DNA from 3 places in the Streptomyces sp. NPDC058701 genome. Region 2 is predicted to be linked to each of the others. Evidence: riboswitches for the same ligand, from Rfam matches in the RefSeq annotation. Region 2 holds a riboswitch; each other region holds the start of a gene.

Region 1 (10,351 bases), on a different contig from region 2:
TGGCCCGCCTCCAGCGGCCGGCGGTCTGACGGCCGGGCGGCCCGCGAACCCCGCGGTCCGACCGCCCCGCCCACCCACCCGGCTGACTACCCGTCCGACCGTCCGGCCCCGCATCCGTACGTACCGGTATACGGACGGGGTCTTACGTTCACCGGGCAATCCCCCGTAGATTCCCTGCCGCTTACGCAGATGATCGACGAGGGGACGAAGGCCATGCCCAAATCGGAATCAACGGGAACAGAACGGGACGCGGCGAGTCCGGGCACCACGCAGGGCTCGCCCTCTCCCAAGTCCATCGCCGTGTGGGTGCTCGTCGGACTCGTCGGTGCCCTCGGCTGGGGAGTGCTGGCCCTCTCCCGCGGCGAGGAGATCTCGGCGGCGTGGCTCCTCGCCGCCGCACTGGGCTCGTACGCCATCGGCTACCGCTTCTACTCCCGCTTCCTCGCGCACCGCGTGCTGAAGGTGGACAAGACCCGGGCCACTCCGGCCGAACGCCTCGACAACGGTGTCGACTTCCACCCGACCGACCGCCGCGTGCTCTTCGGCCACCACTTCGCGGCCGTGGCCGGCGCCGGCCCGCTCGTCGGACCCGTGCTCGCCGCCCAGATGGGCTACCTGCCCGGCACGATCTGGATCGTCGCGGGCGTCATCTTCGCGGGCGCCGTCCAGGACATGGTGACGCTCTTCTTCTCCACCCGCCGTGACGGGCGCTCGCTGGGCCAGATGGCCCGGGACGAGATCGGTCCCGTCGGCGGCGCCGCCGCGCTGGTCGCCGTGTTCGCCATCATGATCATCCTGCTGGCGGTGCTGGCACTGGTCATCGTCAACGCCCTCGCCCACTCGCCGTGGGGCGTCTTCTCCATCGGCATGACCATCCCGATCGCCCTGTTCATGGGCTTCTACCTCCGCGTGCTGCGGCCCGGCCGGGTCACCGAGGTCTCCGTCATAGGGGTCGCGCTGCTGCTGCTCGCGATCGTCGCGGGCGGCTGGGTCGCCGAGTCCTCCCTCGCCGGGACCTTCACCCTGGAGAAGGAGACGCTCGTCGTCTGGATGGTCGCGTACGGCTTCGTCGCCTCCGTCCTGCCCGTGTGGATGCTGCTCGCGCCCCGCGACTACCTCTCCACCTTCATGAAGATCGGCACGATCGCGCTGCTCGCGCTGGGCGTGGTCATCGCGATGCCCACGCTGAAGATGCCCGCGGTCACCGAGTTCGCCGCCCGCGGCGACGGCCCGGTCTTCGCCGGCTCGATGTTCCCGTTCGTCTTCATCACCATCGCGTGCGGAGCCCTGTCCGGATTCCACTCGCTGGTCGCCTCGGGCACCACCCCGAAGATGATCCAGAAGGAGACCCAGGTCCGGGTCATCGGCTACGGCGCCATGCTGACCGAGTCCTTCGTCGCCATCATGGCGATGATCGCGGCCTGCATCATCGAGCCCGGCCTGTTCTTCGCCGTCAACTCGCCCCCCGGCGTCGTCGGCACCACCGTGGAGAGCGCCTCGCAGGCGGTGACGAACTTCGGCTTCGCCATCAGTCCGGAAGCCCTCGCGCAGGCCGCGAAGGACGTCGAGGAGACCAGCCTGCTCTCCCGTACCGGTGGGGCGCCGACCTTCGCACTCGGGATGTCGGAGATCTTCTCGGCCGTCATCGGCGGCGCGGGCATGAAGGCCTTCTGGTACCACTTCGCCATCATGTTCGAGGCGCTGTTCATCCTGACCACCGTCGACGCGGGCACCCGCGTGGGCCGGTTCATGCTCCAGGACACGCTCGGCAACGTGCACAAGTCCTTCAAGGACGTCAGCTGGAAGCCCGGCGTCTGGTTCGCGAGCGCCATCGTCGTCGGTGGCTGGGGCTACTTCCTGTGGGTCGGCGTCAAGGACCCGCTGGGCGGCATCAACCAGCTCTTCCCGCTGTTCGGCATCGCGAACCAGCTCCTCGCGGCGGTCGCCCTGGCCGTCTGCACCACCCTCCTGGTCAAGTCCGGGCGGCTCAAGTGGGCGTGGGTGACGGGCGTGCCGCTGGTGTGGGACGTGGCCGTCACCCTCACCGCCAGCTACCAGAAGATCTTCTCGGAGGACGTGAAGGTCGGCTTCTTCGCCCAGCGCGACAAGTACCAGGCCGGCATCGACGCCGACAAGGTCCTGCCGCCCGCGAAGACCATGGGCGAGATGGAGACCGTGGTCACCAACGCCACGGTGGACGGTGTGCTGTGCGTGCTGTTCGCGCTCCTGATCGTCATCGTGCTGGTGGACGCGGCCCGGACCTGCTTCAAGGCGATCGCCGACCCGGCGTCCGTGAAGCTGTCCGAGGTCCCGTGGACCGAGTCGAAGATCGTCGCCCCGGCCGGGCTGGTCCCGACCGCCGAGGAGCGGGCCGAACTCGCGGCCGCGGGCCTGGACTCCAGCGGCGGGCGGACCAGGGAACCGGTCGCATGAGCCCCGCGGCACCCGGCCGGAGCGGTACGGACGGAATCGGTACGGACGGGATCGGCGGCGAGCAGAGCGGCGCGGACGCGAGCGGCGGCGGCGGCGGCCGGAGCGGCGCGGACGCGAGCGGCGGCGGCCGGGCCGGCCCGGGGCGGCTGCACCGGGCGCTGGCCCGCGCCCGGTACTTCGTACGGGAGTTCTCCGGCGAGGCCGCGTACGACCGGTACGTCGCACACGCCCGCTCCCACGACCCCGACGCCGCGGTCCCGACCCGCCGGGCCTTCGAACGGGCTCGCACGGACGCCCGCGAGGCGGACCCCCGCAATGGCTTCCGCTGCTGCTGACCGGTGCCGCGCCGCCGAAGGCCCCGCCCACCGGGCGGGGCCTTCGGCCTTCAGCGGACCCAGTCCTTGAGGGGCTCGGTCCCGAGGGTGATGCCGACGGGCTCGGGGAGCCCGACGTCCATGCCGTACGGCACGGTGCGCACGTTCAGGTAGCGCCGCCCCTCGGGCTCGGTGTGGAGGGAGATCTCGCACTTGTCCCGGTCGATGAGCAGATAGACGGGGATGCCGGTCTCGGCATAGGCGCGGGGCTTCTCGATCCGGTCCCGCCGGTCGGTGTCGGAGTCCCACGAGGTCACTTCGACAGCCATGAGCACGGAGTCGGGTGCGGCCCACTCGCCCTGTCCGGCGAACGCGCCCGCGGGTGCCAGCACCGCATCGGGGATCGCCCGGCCGGCCCGGTACTGCTCCACCTTGAGCCCCTGCCCGGGATGCAGCCAGAGCTCGGGTCGGTGCTGCATACAGATCCGCGTGAGCCACTGAATGATCATTCCGTGGTCCCCATCAGGCACGGCCTTGCTCCTCAGGACCCCGTCGATGAACTCCAGCCGCGCACCCTCCATCTCGCGAGCCGCTATGCGCGCCACGGCTTCGAACTCCTCGGTGAGCATGTGCGGCCGGTCGATCATCGCGGTCATGCGGGCTCGCCTCCTTGGACGGTCTGCCTACGACGATAGCGCCGGGCACCGGTACCCGTCCTGCACACTCGACCGCATGGACATGGTGATCAGGGCGGCGCTGCCCGCCGAGTACGCGGAGCTGGGCGAGATCACGGCGCAGGCCTACCTCGCCGACGGGCATCTCGACGTGAACGAGAACGACGCCTACCTGAACGTCCTGCGCGACGTGGCCGGCCGGGCCGCCCTGGCCGAGGTGCTCGTCGCCGAGCGCGGCGGACGGATCCTCGGCGGCGTGACCTTCGCCCCGCCCGGAAGCCCGCTCGCCGACATCGCCGCCCCGGACGAGGCCGAGTTCCGGATGCTCGCCGTGGCCCGGGAGGGCCGCGGGCAGGGCGCCGGCGAGGCGCTGGTGCGGGCCTGCCTGGACCGGGCGCGGGCGATCGAGGGGGTTTCCGCGCTGGTCCTCTCCACCCAGCGGAGCATGGCCCGGGCCCACCGGATCTACTCCCGGCTCGGTTTCGAACGCACTCCGGAGCGGGACTGGGCGCCCGTCGAGGGCCTCACCCTGCTGACGTACCGGCTGAAGCTGTAGCCACGCCGACACAACATGTGGGGGCTTCCACAGAGGGGCGCCCCCACATGTATGCTCAGGGCTGCTGTCGCCGCAGGGGAATCCGGTGCGAATCCGGAACTGTCCCGCAACGGTATGAAGTGCACCGATTGGTGTATCCGCAAGTCCGAGGACCTGCCGACAGCGCACCCGGCTCGACCGAACCGGGTGCCGATACGTCCGGGCCTCGCGGTTGGGCCGGTGGACGCCATGCGGTGCACGAGCTGCCTGCCCTGCCCGGGCCGGCCCGTGCGCTGTCCCGCATGCGCCCCTCGCACCCCGCCCCGCCGATGACCGGGCCGAGCGAGGGAGAGCAACCCCCGTGACCATCGCGCCTTCCGCACCGCGCGCCGAGTCCGTTCCGTCCACGGCTCTTCATGGATCTGGCGAAGGTCCCGGGACCGCACTCCTGCGTACCCTCACCGAACTGACGGCCGACCTGCCCGACACCGATCCCGGCCGGGTCGCCGCCGCCGCGCTGCGCGGCCGCAGTTCCGTCGCCGACGAGGCCGAGCTGCGCGGGCTGGCCACCGAGGCTGCCGCCGGGCTCATCTCCGAGGACCCGGCGTACTCCCGCCTCGCCGCCCGGCTGCTGACGCTGGCCGTGGCCGGGGAGGCCGCCGGCCAGGGCGCCACCTCGTTCTCCGCCTCCGTCGCCGTGGGCCACCGCGAGGGCCTGATCGCCGACCGCACCGCCGCGTTCGTCGCCACCCACGCGGCCCGCCTGGACGCGCTGGTGGAGCACGCCCTGGCCGAGGGGGCCGACGACCGCTTCGGCTTCTTCGGCCTGCGCACCCTGCACAGCCGCTACTTGCTGCGCCACCCGATCACCCGCCAGGTCGTGGAGACCCCGCAGTTCTTCATGCTGCGCGTGGCCTGCGGTCTCGCCGAGACCGGGCCCGACGGTGAGGTCGGCGGCGTCCAGGCCGTCGAGGAAGTGGCCTCGCTGTACCGGCTGATGAGCCGCCTCGACTATCTGCCGTCCTCCCCCACGCTCTTCAACTCCGGCACCCGGCACCCGCAGATGTCCTCCTGCTACCTGCTGGACTCCCCGCTGGACGAGCTCGACTCGATCTACGACCGCTACCACCAGGTCGCGCGCCTCTCCAAGCACGCCGGCGGCATCGGCCTGTCGTACTCCCGCATCCGCGCCCGCGGTTCGCTGATCCGCGGCACCAACGGCCACTCCAACGGCATCGTCCCGTTCCTGAAGACCCTCGACGCCTCCGTCGCCGCGGTGAACCAGGGCGGTCGCCGCAAGGGCGCCGCCGCCGTCTACCTGGAGACCTGGCACGCGGACATCGAGGAGTTCCTGGAGCTCCGCGACAACACCGGCGAGGACCAGCGCCGCACGCACAACCTGAACCTCGCCCACTGGGTGCCGGACGAGTTCATGCGCCGCGTGAACGCCGACGCCGACTGGTCGCTGTTCTCCCCGGCCGAGGTCCCCGAGCTGGTGGACCTGTGGGGCGACGACTTCGACGCCGCGTACCGCAAGGCCGAGGCGGCGGGCCTGGCCCGCAAGACCATGCCCGCCCGCGAGCTGTACGGCCGGATGATGCGCACCCTCGCGCAGACCGGCCAGGGCTGGATGACCTTCAAGGACGCCTCCAACCGCACGGCGAACCAGACCGCCGAGCCGGGCACGGTCGTCCACTCCTCCAACCTGTGCACCGAGATCATCGAGGTCACCAACGACGGCGAGACGGCCGTCTGCAACCTCGGTTCGGTCAACCTGGGCGCCTTCGTCCTGGCGGAGACCGGCGAGATCGACTGGGAGCGCCTGGACGAGACCGTCCGCACCGCGGTGACCTTCCTGGACCGCGTGGTGGACATCAACTTCTACCCGACCGAGCAGGCGGGCCGTTCCAACGCCCGCTGGCGGCCGGTGGGTCTGGGCGCCATGGGCCTCCAGGACGTCTTCTTCCAGCTGAAGCTGCCCTTCGACTCCCCCGAGGCGCGGGCGCTGTCCACGAAGCTGTCCGAGCGGATCATGCTCGCCGCGTACGAGGCCTCCTGCGACCTCGCCGAGAAGAACGGCCCGCTCCCCGCCTGGGAGCAGACCCGTACCGCGCGCGGCGTGCTGCACCCCGACCACTACCAGATCGAGCAGCACTGGCCGGAGCGCTGGGACGCGCTGCGCGCCCGGATCGCGAAGACCGGAATGCGCAACTCGCTGCTCCTCGCGATCGCCCCCACGGCGACGATCGCCTCCATCGCGGGCGTCTACGAGTGCATCGAGCCGCAGGTCTCCAACCTGTTCAAGCGCGAGACGCTGAGCGGTGAGTTCCTCCAGGTCAACGCGTACCTGGTGGCCGAGCTGAAGCGGCTCGGCGTGTGGGACGCCCAGACCCGCGAGGCGCTGCGCGAGGCCAGCGGCTCCGTCCAGGGCTTCGGCTGGATCCCGGCCGAGGTGCGCGCGCTGTACCGCACGGCGTGGGAGATCCCGCAGCGCGGTCTGATCGACATGGCGGCGGCCCGGACCCCGTACCTCGACCAGTCGCAGTCGCTGAACCTGTTCCTGGAGACGCCCACCATCGGCAAGCTCAGCTCGATGTACGCGTACGCCTGGAAGCAGGGTCTGAAGACGACGTACTACCTGCGCTCGCGCCCGGCGACGAAGATCGCCCGCGCGGCGTCCGGTTCCGCCGTCCCGGCGTCCGCCGCCGTCCCGGCGTCCGCCGCTCCGCTTCCGCAGGCCGTCGACGCCGACGCGCTGGCCTGCTCCCTTGAGAACCCCGAGTCCTGCGAGGCCTGCCAGTGATGAGCTCGAACGACACCAAGAACCTGCTGGACCCGGGCTTCGAGCTCACGCTCCGCCCCATGCGCTACCCGGACTTCTACGAGCGCTACCGCGACGCGATCAAGAACACGTGGACGGTGGAGGAGGTCGACCTCCACTCGGACGTCGCCGACCTGGCGAAGCTGACGCCGTCCGAGCAGCACATGATCGGCCGGCTGGTCGCGTTCTTCGCGACGGGCGACTCGATCGTCTCGAACAACCTCGTGCTGACCCTGTACAAGCACATCAACTCCCCGGAGGCGCGCCTGTACCTGTCGCGCCAACTGTTCGAGGAGGCCGTGCACGTCCAGTTCTACCTGACGCTGCTCGACACCTACCTGCCCAACCCGGACGACCGCGCGGCCGCTTTCGACGCGGTCGAGGAGATCCCCTCGATCCGCGAGAAGGCGCAGTTCTGCTTCAAGTGGATGGACTCGGTCGAGAAGATCGACCGGCTGGAGACGGCCGCCGACCGGCGCCGCTTCCTGCTGAACCTGATCTGCTTCGCCGCGTGCATCGAGGGCCTCTTCTTCTACGGCGCCTTCGCGTACGTCTACTGGTTCCGCTCGCGCGGCCTGCTGCACGGCCTGGCCACCGGCACGAACTGGGTCTTCCGGGACGAGACGATGCACATGAACTTCGCCTTCGAGGTCGTGGACACCGTCCGCAAGGAGGAGCCGGAGCTCTTCGACGACGCCCTCCAGCAGCAGGTCACCGACATGCTGCGGGAAGCCGTGGAGGCGGAGCTCCAGTTCGGCCGCGACCTGTGCGGCGACGGCCTGCCGGGCATGAACACCGAGTCGATGCGCGCGTACCTGGAGTGCGTCGCGGACCAGCGCCTGGTCCGTCTCGGCTTCCCGCCGGTGTACGGCTCGCAGAACCCCTTCTCCTTCATGGAGCTCCAGGGCGTGCAGGAACTGACGAACTTCTTCGAGCGCCGCCCGTCGGCCTACCAGGTCGCGGTCGAGGGCACGGTCGACCTGGACGAGGACTTCTAGTCCGCGTCGCCCAGTCCGCGTCGCCGGCCCGGCCGGCATGAGTGCGTCCCCGTCCCCGGGAAGGCCGGGGACGGGGACGCACCGCTGCGCGGGGAGGCATGCCGCGGGCGCGGTTCAGCGGCCCGGCGCGTGCCGTACGGCCAGGCGCGGCGCCGCCGGACGGGACTCCGCGCGCGTACGACCGAACCCTTCCCGGAGGTTCCGTCGGTGCTGCGGGCGCCGTCCGGCGGCCGTGCGCAGTTGCCGGTCGGTGCGGTGGTCGCCGAGGGCTCCGTAGAGGGCCGGAGCGAGGAGGAGCGCCGCGACGGCGAGGACGGTCAGGTAGTCCAGGAACGTGTTCATGACTCCACTCTCGCGAGTGCGGCGAAGATCGAACAGTGGCAGGACTGTCACGGAAGTGCGAATTACTGCCACACTGGCGTCATGCTGAACAACGTGGCCGTGGCCGTGGTCAACGGCGTCGCCCCCTTCGAACTGGGCATCTTCTGCGAGGTCTTCGGGATCGACCGCAGCGCGATGGGCCTGCCGACGTACGACTTCGCCGTCTGCGCGGTGGAGGACAACCCCCTCTCCGCCGGCGACGGCCACTACAGCCTCACCCTCCCCCACGGGCTCGACCGGCTGGAGGAGGCGGACCTGATCTGCCTGCCCGCGGACCGCGACGCACCCACCCGCGAGTACCCCCGCCCCCTGCTGGACGCCCTGCACCGGGCCGTGGGCCGCGGCGCGCGCGTACTGAGCGTGTGCAGCGGAGCCTTCCTGCTCGGCGCGGCCGGCCTGCTCGACGACCGGCGCTGCACCACGCACTGGATGCACGCCCCCGCCCTGACCCGCCGCTACCCGCGGGCGCGGGTCGACCCCGACGTGCTGTACGTGGACGAGGGCCCCGTGGTCACCTCGGCGGGCACCGCCTCCGGGATCGACGCGTGCCTGCACGTCGTACGGCAGGAGCAGGGCGCCGAGGTGGCCAACACCATCGCGCGGCGGATGGTCGTCCCCCCGCACCGGGACGGCGGCCAGGCCCAGTACATCCGGCGGCCGCTCCCCCGCACCTCCTGCGACACGGTCGGCGAGGTGATCGCGTGGATGGCGCGCCACCTGGCGGACGAGATCACCGTCGAGCAGCTCGCGGAGCGCGCCCACCTGTCCCCGCGCACTTTCGCCCGCCGCTTCCTGCAGGAGACCGGCAGCACCCCGTACCAGTGGGTGCTGCGCCAGCGGGTACTGCTCGCGCAGGAGTTGCTGGAGTCCACGGACGAGACGGTCGACGCGATCGCCGGGCGCTGCGGCTTCGGCAACGCGGCCGCGCTGCGCCACCACTTCCTGCGCGCCCTGGGCACGACCCCGAACTCCTTCCGCCGGGCCTTCCGGGGGCCCCGGGCGGTGGCCTGACCGGGCGCGCGCACTCCGGCACGCACCCCCCGGACCGGTCGCCTGACCGATATGCGACTGGCCGAAACCATGGGCACACTTGACCCGAACCGGCCCCATCCGTAGCCGATCGATGACGTACGGTGAGCATGCCCGGCCCGGCTGCCCGCACAGCGCCCGGGCCCCGCACCTCACACCAAGCCCAGGGGGCCTGCATGTCCCGTACGTCCCGTACCGCTCGTATCCTCACCGCGGCCGCGTTCGCCGCGCTGCTCCTCGGCGGTGCGGCCGCCACCGCGTCCGCGGACAGCGGCTGGGGCGCCGCGCCCGCCGACAGCGGCAGGGAGTCGAAGCCCGCGGACAGCGGCTGGGGTTCCGCTCCCGCGGACAGCGGCTGGGGCTCGGCACGTAAGTAGCCCGCCCCCCGGCCGCCTCCCCGGCCGTTCCGCCGGCGCTCGCGCCGCACGTCGACAGGGCCCCGCTCCGGGTGCGGAGCGGGGCCCTGTCGACGTGCGCGGTGGCCGCGCCGTCCCGGCTACGCGTTCGGGACGGTCTCGTAGCGCGGGGTGCCCTCTTCCATCTGCCGCAGGGCGTCCTTGCGGTCGCGCTTGGAGAGCCGGTCGATGTACAGGTACCCGTACAGGTGGTCGGTCTCGTGCTGCAGGCAGCGCGCGAAATAGCCGGTGCCGCGCACCTTGATCGGGTTGCCCTGCGCGTCCTGGCCGGTGACCTCGGCGTAGTCGGGGCGGGCCAGCGAGGCGTACGCCGTCGGGACCGACAGGCAGCCCTCGTTGGAGTCGTCGAGCACCCGCGCGCCGGCCGGCAGCTCGACGAGCTTGGGGTTGACCACGACACCGGTGTGCCGGTTGCCGTCGTCGTCCGGGCAGTCGTAGACGAAGACCTTCGCGTCCACGCCGATCTGGTTCGCGGCCAGGCCCACGCCCTCGGCGGCCTTCTGGCTGGCGAACATGTCGTCGATCAGCTGCGCCAGCTCGTCGCCGAACTCGGTGACGTCCTTGCACTCCCGGTGCAGGACCGGGTTGCCGACCACCGTGATCGGACGGGCGGTACCACGCTCGCGGTGGGCGAGCTCGCGCTCCGCACAGCCCTCGGTGTCCACGACGTACCCGTCGTTCAGGTTCTCGACGACCTCGTTCTCCTGCTGCGCCATGTCCGCCGTACGCCTTCCGTAAGTCCTGGCACCG
Region 2 (10,351 bases):
AACGCCTCCGCCGCCCCGGCCGTCAGCAGCACCCGCTCGACCGGCAGCCCGTGCCGGTCCGCGACGGCCGCGCGGGCCGCCCGGCCGTCGGGGTACGCCGCGAGATCCCCGAGGGACGCCGCGATCCGCCGCGTGAGCCACTCCGGGGGAGTGTGCGCCCGTACGTTGACCGCGAGGTCCACCAGCGCGGCGTCCGCGTCCCGCACCTCCGCATCGCCGTGGTGGCGCAGGTCGTGCCCCTGCGCCGTGGCCACCGCGCAGGTCGCCGCCACCGACCGGCGCTTGGGCACGAGGAGGTGTCCGCCCCCCGCCAGCGCCGCGGCCTCCGCCACCGACGGGGTTCCGGCGGCCGCGCGCGCCGCCTCCGAGGGGTGCGGCACCGGGACCTCGGCCAGTACTTCGGCGGAGTAGCCGATGAGCGGCACGCCGAAACGTTTCGCCGCGCCGACGATCCCCGCCTCGTCCGCCTTCGACTCCACCGTGGCCAGCGCCGTCACCGCCGCGGCGGCCAGACCGGCCCCCCGCAGCGTCTCCTCGACCAGCGCGCAGACCTCCGCCACGGAGACCCCCGCGCGTCCGCCGACCCCGACCACCAACCGCGTCGCGTACTCACCCACCGGGAAGCCTCCCTCCGTCGTCACCGTCACCCGGGCACCACCCGGAACCGTCCACCGCGCACCCCCCGAACCTCGCCCGCCGCCGTCCGTTCGTCAACCGGCCGCCCCCCGGTACCTGGGCGCGGACGTGCGCGCGGGGCCGGGAGTCGGTATCCAGGGGGACATGGCCGTGATCGTCGCGTTGGGCGCGTTCCTGATGACCCTGGCGGGCGGATGGACGGCGCAGCGCGTCACCGACCGCCGACACCTCGTACTGGGCCTGGCCGGCGGGCTGATGCTCGGCGTCGTCGGCCTGGACCTGCTCCCGGAGGCCCTGCACGCGGCGGGCGACGAGGTCTTCGGCGTCCCGCTCGCCCTGCTGCTCTTCGTGGCCGGTTTCCTCGTCGCGCACGTCGTGGAACGCGTGCTGGCCGTACGCCGGGCCTCGCACGGCGCCCGGAACGGGGCCCGCACACCCGAGGTGGGGCTCACGGCGGCCGCCGCGATGGTCGGCCACAGCCTCGCCGACGGGGTCGCGCTGGGCGCGGCGTTCCAGGTCGGCGGGGGCATGGGCGTCGCCGTGGCGCTGGCCGTCATCACCCACGACTTCGCCGACGGGTTCAACACGTACACGCTCACCAGCCTGTACGGGAACGACCGCCGCAAGGCGGTGACGATGCTCTTCGCGGACGCCCTGGCCCCGGTCGTGGGCGCGGCGTCCACCCTGCTGTTCACCCTTCCGGAGGAAACGCTCGGCGCGTACCTCGGGTTCTTCGGCGGGGTCCTGCTGTACCTGGCCGCCGCCGAGATCCTGCCCGAGGCGCACCACGAACACCCCGCCCTGTCCACGCTGATGTGCACGGTGGGCGGGGTGGCCGGGATCTGGCTGGTGGTCGGCCTCGCGGAGTGAGCTCACGGCCGGCCCGCGGCCGCCCGCGCGAAGCGGCGGGCGACGGACGGCTCCGCCGCCCAGTGCGTGTGCAGGTAACTGGCGTGCACGCCCTGCTGCACGAAGCCCTCGACCCGGCGCTCCGGGTGCGTGAACCCCCACGCGGGAGCGGCGCCGGCACCCGGCTCGATCACCGTCCGGTGGAACTCGTGCCCGCGCAGCCGGGTCCCGGCCGCCGCGAGCGCGCTGTCGGACACCGCCACCGCCTCGCGGTAGCCCAGGGTGAGGCGCTCCGACATCCGGGCGTCGGCGTCGAGCACCCCGCACATGGGCTTCCCGTCCAGCGACCGCCCCAGGTACAGCAGCCCGGCGCACTCGGCGGCCACCGGGCCGCCCGCCGCGGCGAAGGCCGCCACCGACCGGCGCAGCGCCTCGTTGGCGGACAGTTCGGGCGCGTACACCTCGGGGAAGCCGCCGCCGATCACCAGACCGCCGGTGCCCTCGGGGAGCTCCTCGTCCCGCAGCGGATCGAAGGTGACGACCTCGGCACCCGCCGCGGCAAGCAACTCCGCGTGCTCGGCGTACGAGAAGGTGAACGCCGGACCGCCCGCGACGGCGACGACCGGCCGCCCGCCGGGGAGCCCGGGGACGGCCTCCGCCGGTCCGGCAGCGCTCACCGAGCCGTCCGCCGGTCGCGCCGAGCCGTCCGCCGGTCGCGCCGAGCCGCCCCCCGCACCCGCCAGGGCGGCCGACGGCGACCAGGGCTGGCAGTGCAGCGGCGGGGCCGTCCGGGCCAGGGCCATCAGGGCGTCCAGGTCACAGCCCCGGCGCACCTGCTCCGCCAGCGCCGCCACCGAGGCCAGGGCGTCGGCCCGCCGCTCGGCGACCGGGACCAGCCCCAGGTGCCGCGAGGGCGCGGCCACCTGCGGGGCCCGGCGCAGCACGCCGAGCACCGGCATCCCGGCCTCCTCCAGCGCCTCCCGCAGCATCACCTCGTGCCGGTCGGAGCCGACCTTGTTGAGGATCACGCCGCCCAGGCGCACCTGCGGGTCGAAGGAGGCGAAGCCGTGCACGAGCGCCGCCACCGACCGCGACTGCGAGGACGCGTCGACGACCAGCACCACCGGCGCCCGCAGCAGCTTCGCGACCTGCGCCGTGGACGCCAGCTCGCCCCGCCCGGCGGCGCCGTCGTAGAGCCCCATCACGCCTTCGACGACCGCGAGGTCGCACCCGGCGGCCCCGTGCGCGAACAGCGGCGCGACCAGGTCCGGCCCGCACATGAACGCGTCCAGGTTCCGCCCCGGCCGGCCGGTGGCCAGCGCGTGGTACCCGGGGTCGATGTAGTCGGGCCCGGCCTTGTGCGGGGACACGGCGAGGCCGCGCTCCGCGAAGGCGGCCATCAGGCCCGTGGTGACGGTGGTCTTGCCGCTCCCGGAGGACGGAGCGGCGACGACCAGCCGCGGTATGCCGAGGGACGTCACCACTCGATGCCCTTCTGGCCCTTCTGGCCGGCGTCCATCGGATGCTTGACCTTGGTCATCTCGGTGACCAGGTCCGCGAACTCGACCAGCTTCTGCGGTGCGTTGCGCCCCGTGATGACCACGTGCTGGGCACCGGGGCGGCTGCGCAGCACCTCGATGACCTCGTCGACGTCGATCCAGCCCCAGTGCATCGGGTACGCGAACTCGTCGAGGACGTACAGCTTGTGCGTCTCGGCGGCCAGATCGCGCTTGACCTGCTCCCAGCCCTCCCTGGCCGCCTGCTCGTTGTCGAGCTGGGCGTCGCGCTGCACCCAGGACCAGCCCTCGCCCATCTTGTGCCAGACGACGGAGCCGCCCTCGCCGGAGGCGCCGAGCACCTTGAGCGCGTTCTCCTCGCCGACCTTCCACTTCGCCGACTTGACGAACTGGAACACCCCGATCGGCCAGCCCTGGTTCCAGGCGCGCAGCGCCAGCCCGAAGGCCGCCGTCGACTTGCCCTTGCCGGGGCCGGTGTGGACGAAGACGAGCGGGCGGTTGCGGCGCTGGCGCGTCGTGAGTCCGTCGTCCGGAACGACGGACGGCTGTCCCTGCGGCATTACGCGGCCCTCCTGTTGCGGTTCTGCGGTGATGAGGTGGTGGTCACGGCGGTACGCACGTCCTTCACGAGCCCGGCCAGCGAGTCGGCCCGCAGCCCGTCCAGGGTCACGGCGGGCGCCGCGAGGTCCGCGGCCAGCACCCCCGCCAGCCCCAGCCGGACCGGTCCGGACTCGCAGTCCACGACCACGGAGGTGAGGCCCTCGGCCGCCAGCAGCCGGGCGGCACGGCCCGACAGCTCGCGGGGCGTGTCCCCCGGCAGCCCGCCGCCGAGCCCGCCCGCCGAGGTGGCCCGCCCGTCGGTGACCACGACCAGCAGCGGCCTCCGCGAGGGGTCCCGCAGCCGCTCGATCCGCAGCACCTCACGGGCCTTCAGCAGACCGGCGGCCAGTGGGGTGCGGCCCCCGGTCGGCAGCTGCTCCAGCCTCGCGGCGGCCGAGTCGACCGAGGAGGTCGGCGGCAGCGCCAGCTCGGCGCCGGAGCCCCGGAAGGTGATCAGGCCGACCTTGTCGCGGCGCTGGTAGGCGTCCAGCAGCAGCGACAGCACGGCGCCCTTGACCGCGCTCATCCGCTGCCGGGCGGCCATGGAGCCGGAGGCGTCGACGAGGAAGAGGACGAGGTTCCCCTCGCGGCCCTCCCGGGTCGCCTGCCGCAGGTCGTCCTTGCGGATCACCAGGCCGCGCCCGCTGCGCCCGCGGGCCTTCTGGTGCGGGGCCGCCGCGTGCACGGTCGCCGCCAGGTGCAGCTTGGTCAGCTGGCCGCGAGGGCGCCGGGCGCCGGTGGTACGGCCGTGGGCGGTGCGGGCGCGCGAGCGCCGCCCGGCCGCGCCCTCGCCTAGGCCCGGCACGCTCAGCACCTTGGTGCGGAACGGCTCGGCGGCGCGCACCGCGGCCTGCTCGGGCGCGGCCTCGGCCGCCCCGGACGGCTGCGGGCCCTCGGGGGCGTCCTGCTCCCCGGCCGTCTCCTGGGGCCGGCCGTCCTCGGGGTGCTGCTGCCGCTCGGGCGCGTCGGGGCCGCCGTCCCGCGGGGGGAGCCCGCCGCCGCCGTCGGGGCCGCCGTTGTCGGAGCCTCCGTCGTCCGGGCCTCCGTCGTCGGGGCCGCCGTCCTGCGGGGCGCCGTCGTCCGGGCCCTGCGGCTCCGGATCCGGCTCGTCGTCCGGGAAGCCGTCCAGGATGCGGTCCAGCTTCTCCTCGTCCAGGCCCGGCGCGTCGAAGGGGTTGCGGCGCCGGCGGTGGGGGAGGGCCAGCAGGGCGGCCTGCCGCACGTCCTCCTTGCGCACCTCGGTCCGGCCGGCCCAGGCGGCCAGCGCGGTCGCGGTCCGCGCCATCACGATGTCGGCGCGCATGCCGTCGACCTCGAAGCCGGCGCACGTCGCCGCGATCTGGAGCAGGGAGCCGTCCCCGAGCACCACCTTCGGCAGCAGCGACCGCGCCGCCACCACGCGGGCCCGGACCTCGTGCTCGTCCCCGGCCCAGCGGTCCGCGAAGCCCGCGGGATCGTCCTCGTACGCGAGCCGGCGGCGCACCACCTCGACGCGCTGGGCGGGCTCCCGGGAGGCGGCGACCTCCACCGTCAGACCGAACCGGTCCAGGAGCTGCGGGCGGAGCTCGCCCTCCTCCGGGTTCATGGTCCCGACCAGCAGGAAGCGGGCGGCGTGGCGGACCGAGACGCCCTCGCGCTCGACGTACGAGGCGCCCATCGCGGCCGCGTCCAGCAGCAGGTCGATCAGGTGGTCGTGGAGGAGGTTGACCTCGTCCACGTACAGGATGCCGCGGTGGGCGTCGGCCAGCAGGCCCGGCTCGAAGGCCTTCACGCCGTCGGAGAGGGCCCGTTCGATGTCGAGGGCGCCGACGAGCCGGTCCTCGGAGGCGCCCACCGGCAGTTCCACCATCCGTGCGGGCCGGACGCCGCCGGGGGCCTGTCCGTGGGGGCCGTCCGGGCAGGCCGGGTCCGGCGCGGCGGGCGCGCACGAGAACCGGCACCCGGACACGACGTCGACCTGAGGCAGCAGCGCTGACAGCGCACGCACGGCGGTGGACTTGGCGGTCCCCTTCTCGCCGCGCACGAGCACGCCGCCGACCGCCGGGCTCACGGCATTGAGCAGGAGCGCCAGCCGCAGGTCGTTCTGGCCGACCACTGCGGTGAACGGATAGGGCGTGCTCATCGGTTGCTCACTCCTTCTAGGGATATGTGCGGCACAGGGAGCGTGAGGGCGCGGACCGCCGCCGTGCCGGGCGCGCCGGCGCCCGGGCCCGTCACGGTGCGCCCGGCGGCAGGAACGGCAGCCCCGCCGGGGCGCCGTCCTCGATCAGCCGCAGCAGCGCGCCGGTGTCGGCGTGTTCCTCGATCAGGTCGCCCAGCAGGTCGAGCTGTTCCTCGCGCAGCACCCCGAACGAGGTGTCCGGCGCGGGGACGAAGCGCCGCCCGGCGGCCGCCGCGACCTCGCGCAGGAACGCCCGGCGGAAGCCGTCCGACTCCAGCGAGCCGTGCCAGTGGGTCCCCCACACGGACCCGACCCGGCACCCGTCCAGGAACGGCTCCCCGCCCAGCACCTCGGCCACGCCGTGGTGGATCTCGTACCCCTCGACCGGCTCGCCGAGCGCGGTGCCCGTCGGCCGGGCGAGGGTCTTCTCCCGCTCGAAGCGGACGCGTACGGGCAGCAGGCCGAGGCCGTCGACCGCGCCGGCCCGCGATTCGACCTCGTCCTCGATGTGCTCGCCGAGCACCTGGAACCCGCCGCAGATTCCCAGCACCGGCCGGCCCGCGGCGGCCCGCCGCGCCAGCGCGTCGGCGAGACCGCGCTCGCGCAGCCAGGCCAGCGCCTTCACCGTGCCGCGCGTGCCGGGTACGACGACCAGGTCCGCGTCGGCCAGCTCCTCGGCCCGGTCCACGAACCGCACCACGACCCCCGGCTCGGCGGCGAGCGCGTCGACGTCGGTGAAGTTGGACATCAACGGCACCGCGCACACCGCGACCCGCAGCACGTCCTCGCCGACCGGCGGCGCCACCACGGACTCGCGGACGGCGCCGCGCAGCGAGACCCGCAGCCCGTCCTCCTCGTCGATGCCGAGGCCGTGCCGGAAGGGCAGCACCCCGTACGTCCCCCGGCCCGTGAGGCCGCGGAGCATCTCCATGCCGGGCTCCAGCAGCGACACGTCGCCGCGGAACTTGTTCACCAGGTACCCCGCGATCAGCGACTGGTCCTCCGGGGACAGCAGCGCCGTCGTCCCGAAGAAGGACGCGAAGACCCCGCCCCGGTCGATGTCCCCGACCACGACCACCGGGAACCGCGCGGCCCGGGCGATCCCCATGTTCACGATGTCGGTCCGGCGCAGGTTGATCTCCGCCGGACTGCCCGCGCCCTCGCAGATCACGGCGTCGTACGTGCCCCGCAGCTGTTCCAGGCAGTCCGTGACGACGCCGAGCAGCTGTTCCCGCCGGCCGCCCTGCGGCGCCGCCCCGGGGGCGGCGCCCCCGGCCGTCCCGAAGAACCCGCGGGCGCTCATCTCGCCCACCGGCCTGCCCAGCAGCACCACCTGGCTGCTCTGGTCACTGCCCGGTTTGAGCAGCACCGGGTTCATCAGCGCGGTCGGCTCCACGCGGGCCGCCTGGGCCTGCATCGCCTGGGCGCGCCCGATCTCGGCGCCCTCCCGGGTGACGAAGGAGTTCAGCGACATGTTCTGCGCCTTGAAGGGCGCCACCTTCACGCCGGTGCGGGCCAGCCAGCGGCAGATGCCCGCCGTGACCACGCTCTTGCCCGCGTCCGACGTCGTACCGGCGACCAGTAGTCCGCCGCCGCGCTTCGCGCCGCTCACGGGCGTCCTTTCCTCGTACGGGGGATGCGGGGGAGGAGGGCGCCGCGGGAGGCGCGCGCGGCCAGCGTCCGGGCGGCCACGCAGGCCCCCAGTGCCAGCCAGGTCACGTTCCGCGACAGCCGTACCGCCCGCTCGATGTCGGCGACCTCGACGGGACGTCCGGCCGCGCCGTTCAGCACGGCCCGGTGCTCGACGCGGCCGCCGTACGCCAGGGTGCCGCCCAGGCGCACGCCGAGCGCCCCCGCGAAGGAGGACTCGACGGGGCCGGCGTTCGGGCTGGGGTGCCGGGCCGCGTCCGCGCGCCAGGCCCGTACGGCCCCCCGCCGGTCGGGGCCGGCCAGGACGGCGGCGAGCGCGGTCAGCCGGGCGCCGGGCCAGCCCGCCACGTCGTCGAGCCGGGCGGAGGCCCAGCCGTAGCGCAGGTGGCGGGGGGACCTGTGGCCGACCATCGCGTCCAGGGTGTTCACGGCGCGGAAGGCCAGCAGGCCGGGGACCCCGGCGACGGCGCCCCACACCAGGGCCCCGACGACCGCGTCGGAGGTGTTCTCGGCGACGGACTCCACGACGGCCCGGGCCATCTCCTGCTCGTCCAGGGCCTGCGGATCGCGCCCGCACAGGTGCGGCAGCCGCTTCCGGGCCGCCTCGCCGTCCCCGGCGGCCAGCGACCCGCCGATGGTGCGGGCCTCCCGGCCCAGCGAGGTGCCGCCCACGACGGCCCAGGTGGCGGCGGCGGTCAGGGCGATACGGGCGGCCGCGGGCCGGGAGCGCACGGCGCGGGCGCCGAGCACGCCGACGGCGGTCGCGCCCCCCGCGCACACCAGGGTGTGCAGGACGCCCCGGGCGCGGTCGTCGCGCCACAGGGCGCGCTCGACGGCGGCGGCGGCCCGTCCGAAGGCGGCCACGGGGTGCCCGCGGCGGGGATCCCCGAGGATCCGGTCGCCGATCAGGCCCGCCGCGGCGCCGTACGCGAAGACGCGGTCGGCACGCATGGTGGAAGGCATGTCCTCACTCAGGGTCCGCGCCCTGGTTCGACGTGACCGGCGGCGAGAGTTCCTGGCTCCCGGGTCGCACTCGGTCGAGTGCTCCGGTGACAGTGGCGGGACCGCGCCGGATTCGCACCGGCTTCCTCTCCATGCCGCCGTAATGGCTCGGGCAGTCCACCACGCACCGCGAAGGCCCGTCAACTCGCCGTTGACCTGCGGCGGGGCCGCGGACGGGGTACGGTGCCGCCCGCGCCGGGCGTACGGCGGGCGCGGGGCCGGTCATGCGAAAGCTCCCCCCGGGTGAAACCCGGAGGGAGCCCGCGCGCCGTGTGTCTCAGGCCACGATCAGGTAGATCCCGTACGCCACGGCCGCCGTGACGAGCGCGAAGCAGGCGTACGCCCCGCTGCGGGCCAGGGTGGCGCTGCCGCCCTGCTCGGTGGCGGCCTCGTGCTTGGACAGGCCCACCAGGCCCAGGGTGAAGAGGGCCACGAGGGCGACGGTGGCGGAGAGGCTGACCCCGAAGACGGAGCCGAGGGCTTCCCAGTCGATCTTCATACTGCCGTTCCTCTGCAGGTCTCGGTCAGACCGCGGCGGCCGGAGCCGCCGGGGTCGTCGTCGCGGCCGGGATGGTGGCCCGGAGGTCGTCGTCGGCCATGGCCGCGGCGGCGGCGGTGGTCGGCGGGACGGTGACGGCGGCCATGGCCGTGGTCACGACGCCCGCCTCCGGCGCCGGGGCGCCGGCCGGTTCCACCTCGTTGACGTTGTGGTGGTCGACGACCTGACGGCGGGAGATGAGCCAGATGGCGATGCAGGAGGCGACCAGGAAGACCGTGACGGCGGCGATGCCGATGTCACCGGTCCGCATGACGAGCTCGGCTCCGGCGGCGACCAGGGCGGCGGCCGGCAGGGTCAGGCCCCAGGCGATGAACATGCGGGTGGCGGTGGACCAGCGGACCACGCCGCCCTTGCGTCCCAGGCCCGCACCCATGACCGCGCCGGAGCACGCGTGGGTGGTGGAGAGGGAGAAGCCGAGGGTCGAGGAGGCCAGGATGACGCTCGCCGCGGAGGTCTGGGCTGCGAAGCCCTGCTGCGGCTGGAGGTCGGTCAGGCCCTTGCCCATGGTGCGGATGATGCGCCAGCCGCCCAGGTAGGTGCCCATCGCGATGGCCAGGCCGGCGGAGACGATGACCCAGACCGGCGGGTTGGCGCCGGCGGGCAGCGCGTTGCCGGCGATGAGCGCCAGCGTGATGATGCCCATCGTCTTCTGCGCGTCGTTGGTGCCGTGCGCGAGGGAGACGAGGCCGGCCGAGGCGATCTGTCCGGCGCGGTAGCCCTTCGCGGAGGTCTTCTCACCGACCTTGTTGCCGAGCTTGTAGGTGATCTTCGCCGCCAGCAGCGCGGCCAGGCCGGCCACCAGGGGGGCGGCGATCGCGGGGATGAGCACCTTGGTGACGACGACGCTGCCGTTGACCGCGCCCATGCCGGCCGAGGCCACCGCGGCACCGATCAGGCCGCCCATCAGGGCGTGGGAGGAGCTGGAGGGCAGGCCGACCAGCCAGGTGACGAGGTTCCAGAGGATGGCTCCGACCAGGGCGGCGAAGATCACCTCTGGCTGGATGCCTTCTTCGTTGACCAGGCCCTTGGAGATCGTCTTGGCGACCTCGACGGACATGAACGCGCCGACGAGGTTGAGTACGGCGGACATGGCCACCGCCGTCTTGGGCTTGAGGGCGCCGGTCGAGATGGTGGTGGCCATCGCGTTGGCCGTGTCGTGAAAACCGTTCGTGAAGTCGAACACGAGAGCGGTGATGATCACGATCCCGAGGAGAAGCGTTATGTGCTCCATTTACCCAGGCTTCTGTTTGACGTCAGTGGCTCGGCGACCGTAGGCAACCTGGATGAACGGAAGGTGAACTGACCCGGGCGGGGCGGTGTACTGGTGCGCCACCCGATCGGGACCTTCGTCCGGGTTCTGCCGTAGATGTAGCGATT
Region 3 (10,351 bases), on a different contig from region 2:
GGCAAGCGCTGGGGCCACCCGGACTGCGCGGCGGCCACCGCGGTCGGCACGGCCGGGCCGGAGGCGTAGGCCGGGTGTTCGCCGACCGCCACGCGTACGAGGCCGTGGTCACGGCGGTCGCCCCGTAGGGTGCCGTCGTCGAGGCGGGGGGCCGCGAGGGCTTCGCCGGCCAGACCGCACACCCGTCCTGGCCGACGCCCCCGGCCCCGCGGCCCCCGTCCTACCCCCGGTCCCGTACCGCCGTGCCGGACCCGGCGGCCGGGATCGGAGGCAGGAAGGACACCTGGGCCGCCCCGGTCCGCGGGTGCACGGCGACCTCGGCCGCCACGCCGTACACGTCGGCCAGGAGCTCCGCGGTCAGTACCTCGCCGGGCGGACCGGAGGCCGTCACCGACCCGTCGCACAGGACGTAGAGCCGGTCGCAGTAGTACGCGGCGAGGTTCAGGTCGTGCAGCGCCACGAGAATCGTGGCGGGCAGCTGCCGCAGGAGCCCGAGCACCTCCAACTGGTGCCGGATGTCGAGGTGGTTGGTCGGCTCGTCGAGCACCAGCAGTGTGGGCTGCTGGGCGAGTGCACGGGCGATGAGGACGCGTTGGCGCTCGCCGCCGGACAGGCGGCCGAAGGAGCGGTCCGCCAGCGCGGACGCGTCTACCGAGTCGAGGGCCCAGGTGACGATCGCGCCGTCCTCGGCGCTGTCGCCGTCGAGCAGCCGTTTGTGCGGGGTCCGGCCCATCGCGACCACCTCCCGCACGGTCAGGTCGAAATCGGCCCCCGCCTCCTGCACCACGGCGGCCACGGTGCGGGAGAGCCGCCGCACCGGCATCGTCCAGGCGTCCGCGCCGTCCACGCGCACGCTGCCCGCGTCGGGCCGCAGTACGCGGTAGACGGTGCGCAGGAGGCTGGACTTGCCGCTGCCGTTGGGCCCGACCAGCCCGACCACCTCTCCCGGCCGGGCGCTCAACGACACGTCGCGCACCAGGTGGTGGGCGCCGGCGGTGAGGGTGACGGTCTCGACGGTCAGTTCTGCCGCGTTCATGCCGCTCCTCGGCTCGTGGTGCGGCGGGCGTCCCGGCGCACCATCCACAGGAAGAAGGGTCCGCCGCAGAGCGCCGTCAGGACGCCCACGGGGATCTCCGCGGGCGCGGCGACGGTCCGCGCCGCGATGTCGGCCCAGACGAGGAACACCGCGCCGGCGAGCGCTGCCGCCGGCAGGACGCGCCGGTGGTCGCCGCCGACGAACAGCCGCACGATGTGCGGCAGCATCAGCCCGACGAAGCCGATCGGCCCGGCCGCGGCCACCAGGACACCGGTCACCAGTGACAACAGGACGAACATCCGGGCCCGGAACCGGGCCACGTCCAGTCCCATGCTCGTCGCGGCCTCCTCACCGGCCAGCAGCAGGTTCAGCGATCTGGCCTGGACGAGGAGGACGCCGATGCCCAGCAGCAGGGCCGCGCCCGGCAGCCACAGCGTGTCCCACTGGACGCCGCCCAGTCCCCCGAGGGTCCAGGCGAGGACGGCCCGTGCCTCGTTGCCCCGGCCGGAGGTCAGCAGGAGCATGTTCGTCACCGCGGTGAGCACCGCCGCCATGGCGACCCCCGACAACACCAGCCGCACCGAGGTGATGCGCCCGCCGGCGCGGGCCGTCGAGTACACCAGCAGCAGCGTCAGCAGCGCGCCGGCGAAGGCGGCGGCCGACAGTGACAGCGCGCCGAACAGGTTCACGCCGAACACGATCACCGCGACGGCGCCCAGGGACGCCCCGGAGGACACTCCCAGCAGGTACGGCTCCGCGAGCGGGTTGCGGACCAGGGCCTGCATGGCCGTTCCGATGACCGCGAGACCCGCACCCGTCACCGCGCCGAGGAGGACCCGCGGAGCCCGTACGTTCAGCACGATCGTCTCCCGCGCCCGCGACCAGGTCGGCTCCGACCGGTCGGCGCCCAGTGCGTGCGTCACGATGCCCCACACGTCGCCGGGCGGCACGTGCACCGATCCGATGGCCATGCCCGCGGTCGCGGAGACCAGCAGGAGGGCGCCGAGGACCGCGAGGGTCACGGCGAACGACCAGCGGCGCGGCCGGTCCGTGCCGCGGGTGACCCGCCCGGGCGGCAGGGCGGGGGACGTCGCCTCGGAGGGAGAGGGGGCGGGGGAGGGGGCGGTCACCGGAGCCGCTCGGGATGCAGCCCGCGCGCCAGCTCCTCCACCGCGTACGGCGGCCGGACGCCGACCAGGGTCGAGGTCAGCGGTACGACGACGAACCGCTTGTTCCTGATGGCCGGAACGTCGGCGAGGGCGGGCTGCGAGAGGAGGAACTCCTGCTTCTGCTGGACGCTTCCGGTGCCCGCGTAGTCGTAGATGGCGATCACCTCCGGCTTGCGTTCGACGACCTGCTCCCAGGACACGTCACCGAAGACGTCGTCGAGGTCCGCGAAGACGTTCCGGCCGCCGGCGAGTTTGATGATCTCTGTGCCGAGGCCCTTGCCGCCGGCGGTGAACGCCGACTTGTCGCCGCTGTCGTAGACGAAGACCGGTACGGGGGGTGCGTCCTTGACCGCCTCGGTGGTCCTGGTGACGCGCCCCTCGAGGTCGGCGACGAGCCTGTCGGCCCGGTCCCCGACACCGAAGACCCGCCCGATGGTCCGGATCTCGTCGTAGGTGTCCCGCATGGTCACCCGCTTGTTCCCGCAGTACTCGCGGTTGAGGTAGGTGTTGATGCCGGCGTCGCCGAACGCCTTGCGCGAGCGGCCCTCCTTCTCGGCGAACGCGGAGCCGTAGCCGCCGTACACGAAGTCGGGGCCGGCGTCGAGGACGGCCTCGAAGGAGGGCTCCTTCTTCGCCAGCTCCGGTACGGCCTCGAAGTCCTTCCGCAACTCGGGCAGGACGGCCGAGTCGGGGAACGCGGTGCCGACCATCCGGTCCTTCAGCCCCAGGGAGAGCATCAGTTCGGCGGGGTGCTGGTGGATGGTGACGACGCGGTCGGGCGCCTTGTCGTACGTGGTCCGCGTGCCGCAGTTGTCGATCGTGACGGGGAACCCCTGCGCGGCCGGACCGGAGGATCCCGAAGTGCCGGACGGCTTAGCGCTGTCGGAGGAGCCCTTCGAGCTGCCGCAGCCGGTCAGTACGGCCGTGGACAGGGCCAGGGCCGCGGCGGCGAAGCGCAGGGCACGGCCGCGCCGGGCGGACGGGGGAGTGGAAGGGGGGCGGGGCATGACGTCGTACACGTAGAGCCTCCTGCGGAGTCCGCGCTCCTCGGATCGGGCCCGCGACAGGCCAGTGTCCTGACTCCCGGGTCGACGTCCCCCCTGGCCTTCCCGCGACGGGCGCGGCGGCTCGCAGGAGGGGCGCACTCCCCGGTCACAGTGGCGGGACCGTGCCGGAATCGCACCGGCTTCCTGTCTCCCGTCGCGGTGATGACCAGGCGATATTACGTTCCGTTGGGTGGGGGGCAAAAAGGGTGCGCTGTGGCACGCGCCGGGCTCCGGCCGCGCCACGGCTCCCGTACGGCGCCGGGGACCGTCGACCGCGGCCCGTAAAGTGGCCGGAAATTCGGCCGGTTGACGATCACCGTGCTGCCGACGGGGTCCCCGGTGCCCGGGTCAGCGGGGGCGGGCCGTGGCGCACGGCACGCACGTGGTGGCGGTCGGGCGGGCCTCCATGCGTTCCGCCGGGATGGGTTCGCCGCACCTCTCGCAGCGCCCGTAGTCCCCTCGGGCGAGCCGTTCCAGCGCCAGGTCGACGGCGTCCAGGTGCTCGCGGGACCGGGCCAGGAGCGCGGCGACGTGAGCCCGCTCGAAGGCGGTGCTCGACCCCTCGGGGTCGTGCTCGTCGTCGACCGCGACCAGGGCGTTCGCCGCGACGATCCCGTCGAAGTCGCGGACCAGGGCCGCCGTCCGGGCGAGGGTGTCGGCCCGGTCCGCGGCCAGCCGCTCACGGGCGGACTCGTACCCCTCCCCGCGCTCGTGGTCGCGCCCGTACGGAGGAGGCGCCTCGGCGGCCGATTCGTCCATGTGTGCGACAACGTCACTGCCCGGGCGCACATTCCTCCGACGTGCACACGTCATAGGGGACACCGGGTGAGCCATTCGCACGTTACCCCCCGATTTCCGGGTATGCGCGAAAGGGACGGCAACGTCGTGTGCCGAGTGCGTGAGTCCCGCCCTTCCGGCGCCGACGGCGACCGGACACACGGATCGCCCCGCAGTACACCGCGCGACCCGCTCGCGGACCACGGAAAGAGGACCCCGACCATGAATTCCCTTCAGACGGTGCGGCCGCCGCCCGGGCAGTCCGGACCGGGCAGTGACTTCGCCCGGCTGTCCAAGAAGATCCAGGCGGCCGGCCTCATGGCGCGCCGCCCCGGCTACTACGCGCTCCGCGTCACCGCGGTGACCGTCCTCTACGCCGCCGGCTGGACGGCCCTCGTCCTGGTCGGTGACAGCTGGTGGACCCTGCTGGTGGCCGCCTTCCTCGCCGTCGTCTTCGGGCAGGTGGCGCTCCTGGCGCACGACGTCGCACACCGGCAGGTCTTCCGCCTGCGCAGGGCCAGCGAGCTGGCCGGGCGCATTGCGGGAAACCTCGGCATCGGCATGGGCTACGGCTGGTGGCAGGACAAGCACACCCGTCACCACGCCAACCCCAACCACGAGGACCTCGACCCCGACCTCGATCCGGACGTCCTCGTCTGGACCCAGGACCAAGCCCGCACCGCCACGGGGCTGCCGCGCCTCCTGGGCCGCTCCCAGGCGTACCTGTTCTTCCCGCTGCTCACGCTGGAGGGCTTCAACCTGCACGTATCCGGCGTGCGGTCACTGGCCGACCGCGCCCTCAAGAACCGGGTGTGGGAAGGCCTCCTGCTGCTCGCACACTTCTCCGCCTATCTGGGCGCGCTCTTCCTCGTGCTCCCGCCCGGCAAGGCGATCGCGTTCCTCTTCGTCAACCAGTGCCTCTTCGGGCTCTACCTCGGCTCGATCTTCGCGCCGAACCACAAGGGCATGCCGGTCCTGCGGGGCACGGACCGGCCGGACTTCCTGCGCCGCCAGGTGCTGACCTCCCGCGACGTGCGCGGGGGTCGGTTCACCGACATCGTCCTCGGCGGCCTGAACTACCAGATCGAGCACCACCTCTTCCCGAGCATGCCGAGCCCGCACCTGCGCAGGGCCCAGGTCATCGTCCGCAGTCACTGCCGGGAACTGGGGGTCAGCTATCTGGAGACCAGCCTGGTCGGCTCCTACCGGCAGACGCTCGCCAGCCTCCACGCGGCCGGAGCTCCGATCAGGCGGGCCCGTACGTCCTGAGGGCGGGTACGGCCCCGGGCTCACGCGGTGAGGCTGCCTACCCGCCGTCGGAGGCGGGGCCTTCTGCGGCGGCGTCGTGACCGCGCCGTTCCCGGTCCCCGTCCTGTCCGGGGTGCAGGGCCAGCATGTCCAGGAGCGCGGCCAGGCCGTCGTGCCCGGCGGTGTGGGCGGCGACCGCCTGGCGGGCCCGCTCGCGCTGGCCCGAGCCGTCGGGCAGGGCTTCCGCGCACGCGGGTCTGCCGGCGTGCGCCGGTCCGGCGCCACCGCCGCGTCCCGCGAACGACCGGTGCTCCCCGGCGGTCGCGCACACCGCGACGGCGCCCGCCGAGCGGCCGCGGGTCCCGCCGCGGGCGACGGCCGTCCTGGTCCACGCCCACAGGCGGGGGGCCAGCTCGCCCGGAGACAGTCGTGCGTTCCTCATCGCTCCCCCTCCTACTTGCCCAGCTGTTCCGGGTCCAGGTCCCTGAGCGGGGGCCGGCGCCCCTTGAGGATCTCCTTGTCGTCCTGGTCGAAGAGGTCGTTCTCGTCGCTCGCGGTGAACTGGTCGCCGTGCTGACCTGCGGTGTCCGCGTCGGCGGCGGTGCTGTCGGTATCGGCGTCGGTGGTGTCGGCGGGCCCGCGCTGAGCGGGGCGGCGGTCGTCTGCCATCATGCTCCTCCTCGTACGCACCCGGTCCCGACCGGTGGCGGTCAGGGACCCGGATGCCGTGCTGCCGGGGGTCCCGTGGAGTGTGCCCACGCGAGGGAGAGCAAAGCACGTTCGCGGTCCGCTCCCGCAATTGCGCAGGTGACGGCCCGGACGGGTGTGTCGGCCCCCTCGCAGGTATCCGTACGCGTGGACGGGGAATGCCGCGACCGGGCGAATGGGCCGCCGGTAAGGGGGCAGGTGGAGCGCGGGCGCAATACGAAAACCCGCCGTGCACGGCATCGCACAAGGAATAGGGAAGGGCGGCGGGAAATCCCGGCTGTCCCCCGATGTACCGAAGGCGGAGTTCACCGGGGGCTGCGCCCCTTCGGCGGCCGCCCGCCCGGTGCGGCACACGAGCGGGCCCGCCCTCGACGAGTCGAGTCCGGGCCCGCTCCCGTGCCCTGGGCCGGAGGTGGGCGAGGGTGAGGTGCCGCCCCCGGGACCGGGTAGGCGAGTGACGAGCGGTACGCACAGCTACAGGAGTGGTGGTCGGATTGAGCCTGACGGGAATCGACGTGGTGTACGCCTGCGCGGGGCTGGGCGCCCTGGGCGCGGCGGTGCTGCCGACGGCCCTGGCGAAACGGCCCCTGTCCCTGCCCATGGTGTTCCTCGCGGCGGGCTTCCTGGTGTTCCTGCTGCCGTTGGACGCGCTCCCGGCGCTCGACCCCGTCCGGCACCGCAGCATGGTGGAGCACCTCACGGAGGTCTGCGTCGTGGTGGCGCTGATGGGCGCGGGCCTGGCCATCAACCGGCCGCCGGGCCTGCGGGCCTGGTCGACGACGTGGCGGCTGCTGGGACTGGCCATGCCGCTCACCATCCTGCTGACGGCGGCTGCCGCCGGGTGGCTGCTCGGATGGCCCCCGGCCGTCGCGCTGCTGGTGGCGGCCGCCCTCGCGCCCACCGACCCGGTCCTGGCCGCCGAAGTGCGCGTGGGGGAGCCGACCGACGAGAAGGACGACGAGGACGAGGTCCGCTTCGCGCTCACCAGCGAAGCCGGGCTCAACGACGGCCTCGCCTTCCCTTTCGTGCTGGCCGCCATCGCCCTCACGGCGTCGTCCGCGACCGGCTGGTCCACGGACGGGCTCTGGCACTGGGCCTGGAGCGACGTCCTCGTACGCAGCGCGGTGGGGCTGCTGGTGGGCGTGGGTGTCGGCCGGCTGCTCGGCTGGATGTTCTTCCAGGCGAGGTGGAAGGCGCTGCGGCTGTCCGAACACCGTGAGGGCTTCGTCGCCCTCGCCGCCACCTTCACCGCGTACGGGCTGACGGAACTGCTCCACGGCTACGGATTCCTCGCCGTGTTCGTCGCCGCCTGCACGATCCGCGGAGCAGAGCGCGCCCACCGCTACCACCGCGTCATGCACGCCTTCACCGACCAGATCGAGCGACTCCTCACCGCGGTCGTGCTCTTCCTCGTCGGCGGCTTCATCGCCGACGGCGGCCTCGCGGCCCTGACCTGGCGCGGAGCCCTCCTGGGACTGGTGCTCTTCCTGGTGATCCGCCCCGCCGTGGGCTGGGCGGTCCAGGCGCGGGGCGCGGCGAAGGGGAAGGAACGGGTCGTCATCGCGGTCTTCGGCATCCGCGGCATCGGCTCCTTCTTCTATCTCGCGTACGCGCTGGGCGAGGCGGAGTTCGCGGCCCCCGCACGGGAGTTGTGGGCGGTGGTCACCTTCACCGTGCTGCTCTCGGTCCTCCTGCACGGCGTCGCGGCCACCCCCGTCACGGCGCGGCTCGACGGCCCGGAGGAGCCGGGCGCCGACCCCTCCCCCGAGAAAGCGCCGTAAGACCCCCGCTGTTCCACCTGGGGACCGGGCGGCCGCACTGCGGCCGTGGACCGGTCGGGGGCCGCCGGATTCTGCGCCCTCCTCTCCGCGCGCGGCAACGGCCATGGGACGCCGGCTCCGTTGTCAGTGGCTCCCCCTAGTGTGAACACATCACTCGGGGAGCTGTGGAGAAGGAGCGGGAACATGTCTGCGAAAAGAATCCAGCACAAGGTCAATCACGTCGCGCTGGTAGTGGACAGTTCCGGTTCCATGCGTCCGCACGAGAGCCAACTCATTCGCGTCGTCGACGAGTTCGTGGCGGGACTGAAGGCGGAGTCGGACAAACTCGGTCACGAGACCCGGATCAGTCTCTACTCCTTCGACCACAGGGTGGAGAACCTGGTCTGGGACATGGATGTGAAGCACCTGCCGTCCATGCGGGGTCTGTACAAGGTCAACAACGGGGCCACGGCCCTGATCGAAGCCTCTCTGAAGTCCCTGGACGACCTGGACCACATCTGGGAGGAGTACGGGGAACACAGCTTCCTCCAGATCGTGGTCACGGACGGCGAGGAGAACGCCTCCGGCGGGGACAGGCGTCACGACGGCGACATGGCCGTCCTCGGCCCCTGGCTCGAAAAGATCTCGGCGAGGATGGACGGGCTGCCGGATCACTGGACGTCCGCGATCCTCGTTCCCCACTCCCTGGCGAAGCGAACCGCCCAGAACTACGGCTTCCCGGCCGGGAACATCGCGATCTGGGACGCGGACTCCCAGGAGGGGGTGAAGGAGGCGATCGGTACGGTTCGCGCCGCCGCCACGAGCTTCCTCCGCGGACGCGAGAAGGGCGTGCGCGGCACGAAGAACCTGTTCGCGGTGGGCCAGGACATATCGATCGACGAGGTGCGGGCCAACCTCGAACCCGTCGCGGCCGACACGTTCCGGCTGCTGGAGGTCGACACGGACGTCGCGATCCGGGCCTTCGTCGACGCGCACCCGGAGGTGACCTATCAACGCGGCTCCTGCTACTACCAGTTGGGTTCTCGGGTCCAGGTGCAGCCGGACAAGGAGGTCATCGTGGTGGAGAAGGACACCGACCGCGCCTACACGGGCGACGCGGCACGCAGCCTCCTGTTCGGCGCGGGCATCCAGGGGACCGTCTCCGTCAAGGCGGGGAGCAACCCCGAGCTGGAGGTCTACGTGCAGAGCCGCTCGGTGAACCGCAAGCTCAAGGCGAAGACGCGCCTGCTCATCATGCTCTGAGGCCAAGGACGTGCGTTTCGACGGGTTCCGGCCGGTAGTCGGCTCGTGTTCTGGGTAGTTGCTCGCCATGGAATCCCTGAGGCCCGCCCCCCTTGCCCCGCGCGCCGTCCGGCAGCTGCGTCGCATCCGCACCGTGTACGCCGCGGGAATCGTCGTGTGGGCGGCGGGTGCCGCCTGGGAAGGCGGGCAGCATCCGGGAAGCCGCCGGATGTGGGTGTCCCTGTTGCTCCTGGCCGTGTTCGGCGCCCTGCTGTCCCTCACCGTCGCGTCCCTCTGGCGCCACCAGACGGCACTGCGCCTGCGCGCGGCGGCCCGCCGCATCCGCCCCGGAGCCCGAACGTCCCGGGTCACCGCGCGGCGGCCGGGCGCCGGCCGCACGCCCGCCTCCGGCTGACGGAAGCCACGACGCCGGCACGCGGCGGGAGTTGCCGGTCCGCGGGGAACCCGCGGACCGGGTCCCGTACCAGACACGGACCGGGCTAAGGCGGCGTACGGGGGGCAGACGCGCACCATGAATGCCTTGAACCGCTGGGAGGACGCAGTCGAGCGCTGGCAGGACGCGCTCCTCGACCGGATCCGTCACCGCGAGCCGGTCGAGCTGGTGGAGGCGCTGCAGCGCGAGTGCGACGAGCGGGCCGTGGTGTGCAGCCGCTGCCGCGTCGTCGCACCCAACGCCTACGAGATCGACCTGCCCCCGGACGTATACCGAAAGATCGCCCGGCATGCCCGGAAAATCGGGCTGCAGCTCACCGATGCCCTCGTACGGCACGGCGAGAACCGTCGCTACGAATGGGCCGGCCCCCTGGCCGTCCGCCTCCGGCCCGCGGACCTGGAACCGGGCTCCCGTTACCGGATCTCCAGCGCGCCCATGGCGCACATCAGGGCGAACGCCTTCCCCGACTGACAAGCGGTGCGTCTGAGGGCGCCGGGGCGGGGTAGTCGCTGGACGACACCACCAGCGAAGGAGACCGACATGGCAGACCAGGACAAGCCCCGCCCCCCGCGGACCACGCCGTCCGAGGCAGTCGGCGAAAGCGGCGACCGCGAGGCCCGCAAGGAGGCGGACGAGGCCGTCGTGCGGCGGTCCCCGTCCAGTGAGGGAGACGCCGATGCGGGGGGCCACTCGGCCAAGCGGCAGCGCCCGGGCATCGGCCGTGAGGAGCAGGCCCACCCGGACAGCGCCGAGTGAGACCGTCGGCGCCGACGCGTTCGACCGCGCCGGCCACCGCCGGTCCGCCCCGCCCGGACCCGGGGATTCGAGCCGGTTGGCGGGGGTAGGCGCGCCCCGGCAACGAGCCCCCGCCGGTGGGCCGGGCCCATGGAACGGAGTGATCTGAATGCGCA

What was found. Region 2 has a riboswitch for cobalamin ahead of ACFWW8_RS00195 (cobalamin biosynthesis protein). Riboswitches for the same ligand answer to the same signal wherever they lie in the genome.
Region 1: linked by a shared signal. The riboswitch ahead of ACFWW8_RS02820 (ribonucleoside-diphosphate reductase subunit alpha) and the one ahead of ACFWW8_RS00195 (cobalamin biosynthesis protein) in region 2 are both predicted to bind cobalamin.
Region 3: linked by a shared signal. The riboswitch ahead of ACFWW8_RS25315 (ABC transporter substrate-binding protein) and the one ahead of ACFWW8_RS00195 (cobalamin biosynthesis protein) in region 2 are both predicted to bind cobalamin.

The regions. Positions count from the first base shown of each region.
Region 1 is NZ_JBHXSY010000002.1:213,279-223,629, forward strand. Features, by position in the region: gene ACFWW8_RS02795 (GntR family transcriptional regulator) at 1-29, shown strand, start outside; gene ACFWW8_RS02800 (carbon starvation CstA family protein) at 214-2,433, shown strand; gene ACFWW8_RS02805 (CstA-like transporter-associated (seleno)protein) at 2,580-2,768, shown strand; gene ACFWW8_RS02810 (Uma2 family endonuclease) at 2,819-3,403, opposite strand; gene ACFWW8_RS02815 (GNAT family N-acetyltransferase) at 3,480-3,977, shown strand; cobalamin riboswitch at 4,019-4,153, shown strand; gene ACFWW8_RS02820 (ribonucleoside-diphosphate reductase subunit alpha) at 4,318-6,759, shown strand; gene ACFWW8_RS02825 (ribonucleotide-diphosphate reductase subunit beta) at 6,759-7,775, shown strand; gene ACFWW8_RS02830 (hypothetical protein) at 7,890-8,117, opposite strand; gene ACFWW8_RS02835 (helix-turn-helix domain-containing protein) at 8,199-9,167, shown strand; gene ACFWW8_RS02840 (hypothetical protein) at 9,362-9,562, shown strand; gene def (peptide deformylase) at 9,682-10,317, opposite strand.
Region 2 is NZ_JBHXSY010000001.1:33,894-44,244, reverse strand. Features, by position in the region: gene cobC (Rv2231c family pyridoxal phosphate-dependent protein CobC) at 1-617, opposite strand, end outside; gene ACFWW8_RS00220 (ZIP family metal transporter) at 781-1,506, shown strand; gene ACFWW8_RS00215 (cobyrinate a,c-diamide synthase) at 1,509-2,969, opposite strand; gene cobO (cob(I)yrinic acid a,c-diamide adenosyltransferase) at 2,963-3,562, opposite strand; gene ACFWW8_RS00205 (putative cobaltochelatase) at 3,562-5,724, opposite strand; gene ACFWW8_RS00200 (cobyric acid synthase) at 5,816-7,375, opposite strand; gene ACFWW8_RS00195 (cobalamin biosynthesis protein) at 7,372-8,364, opposite strand; cobalamin riboswitch at 8,400-8,530, opposite strand; gene ACFWW8_RS00190 (hypothetical protein) at 8,693-8,914, opposite strand; gene ACFWW8_RS00185 (anion permease) at 8,940-10,205, opposite strand.
Region 3 is NZ_JBHXSY010000026.1:70,171-80,521, reverse strand. Features, by position in the region: gene ACFWW8_RS25330 (ribonuclease H) at 1-69, shown strand, start outside; gene ACFWW8_RS25325 (ABC transporter ATP-binding protein) at 221-1,036, opposite strand; gene ACFWW8_RS25320 (FecCD family ABC transporter permease) at 1,033-2,115, opposite strand; gene ACFWW8_RS25315 (ABC transporter substrate-binding protein) at 2,163-3,224, opposite strand; cobalamin riboswitch at 3,254-3,437, opposite strand; gene ACFWW8_RS25310 (TraR/DksA family transcriptional regulator) at 3,600-4,010, opposite strand; gene ACFWW8_RS25305 (fatty acid desaturase family protein) at 4,251-5,297, shown strand; gene ACFWW8_RS25300 (hypothetical protein) at 5,335-5,718, opposite strand; gene ACFWW8_RS25295 (hypothetical protein) at 5,730-5,948, opposite strand; gene ACFWW8_RS25290 (cation:proton antiporter) at 6,485-7,765, shown strand; gene ACFWW8_RS25285 (VWA domain-containing protein) at 7,949-9,007, shown strand; gene ACFWW8_RS25280 (hypothetical protein) at 9,075-9,401, shown strand; gene ACFWW8_RS25275 (DUF3662 domain-containing protein) at 9,519-9,911, shown strand; gene ACFWW8_RS25270 (hypothetical protein) at 9,981-10,196, shown strand; gene ACFWW8_RS25265 (hypothetical protein) at 10,345-10,351, shown strand, end outside.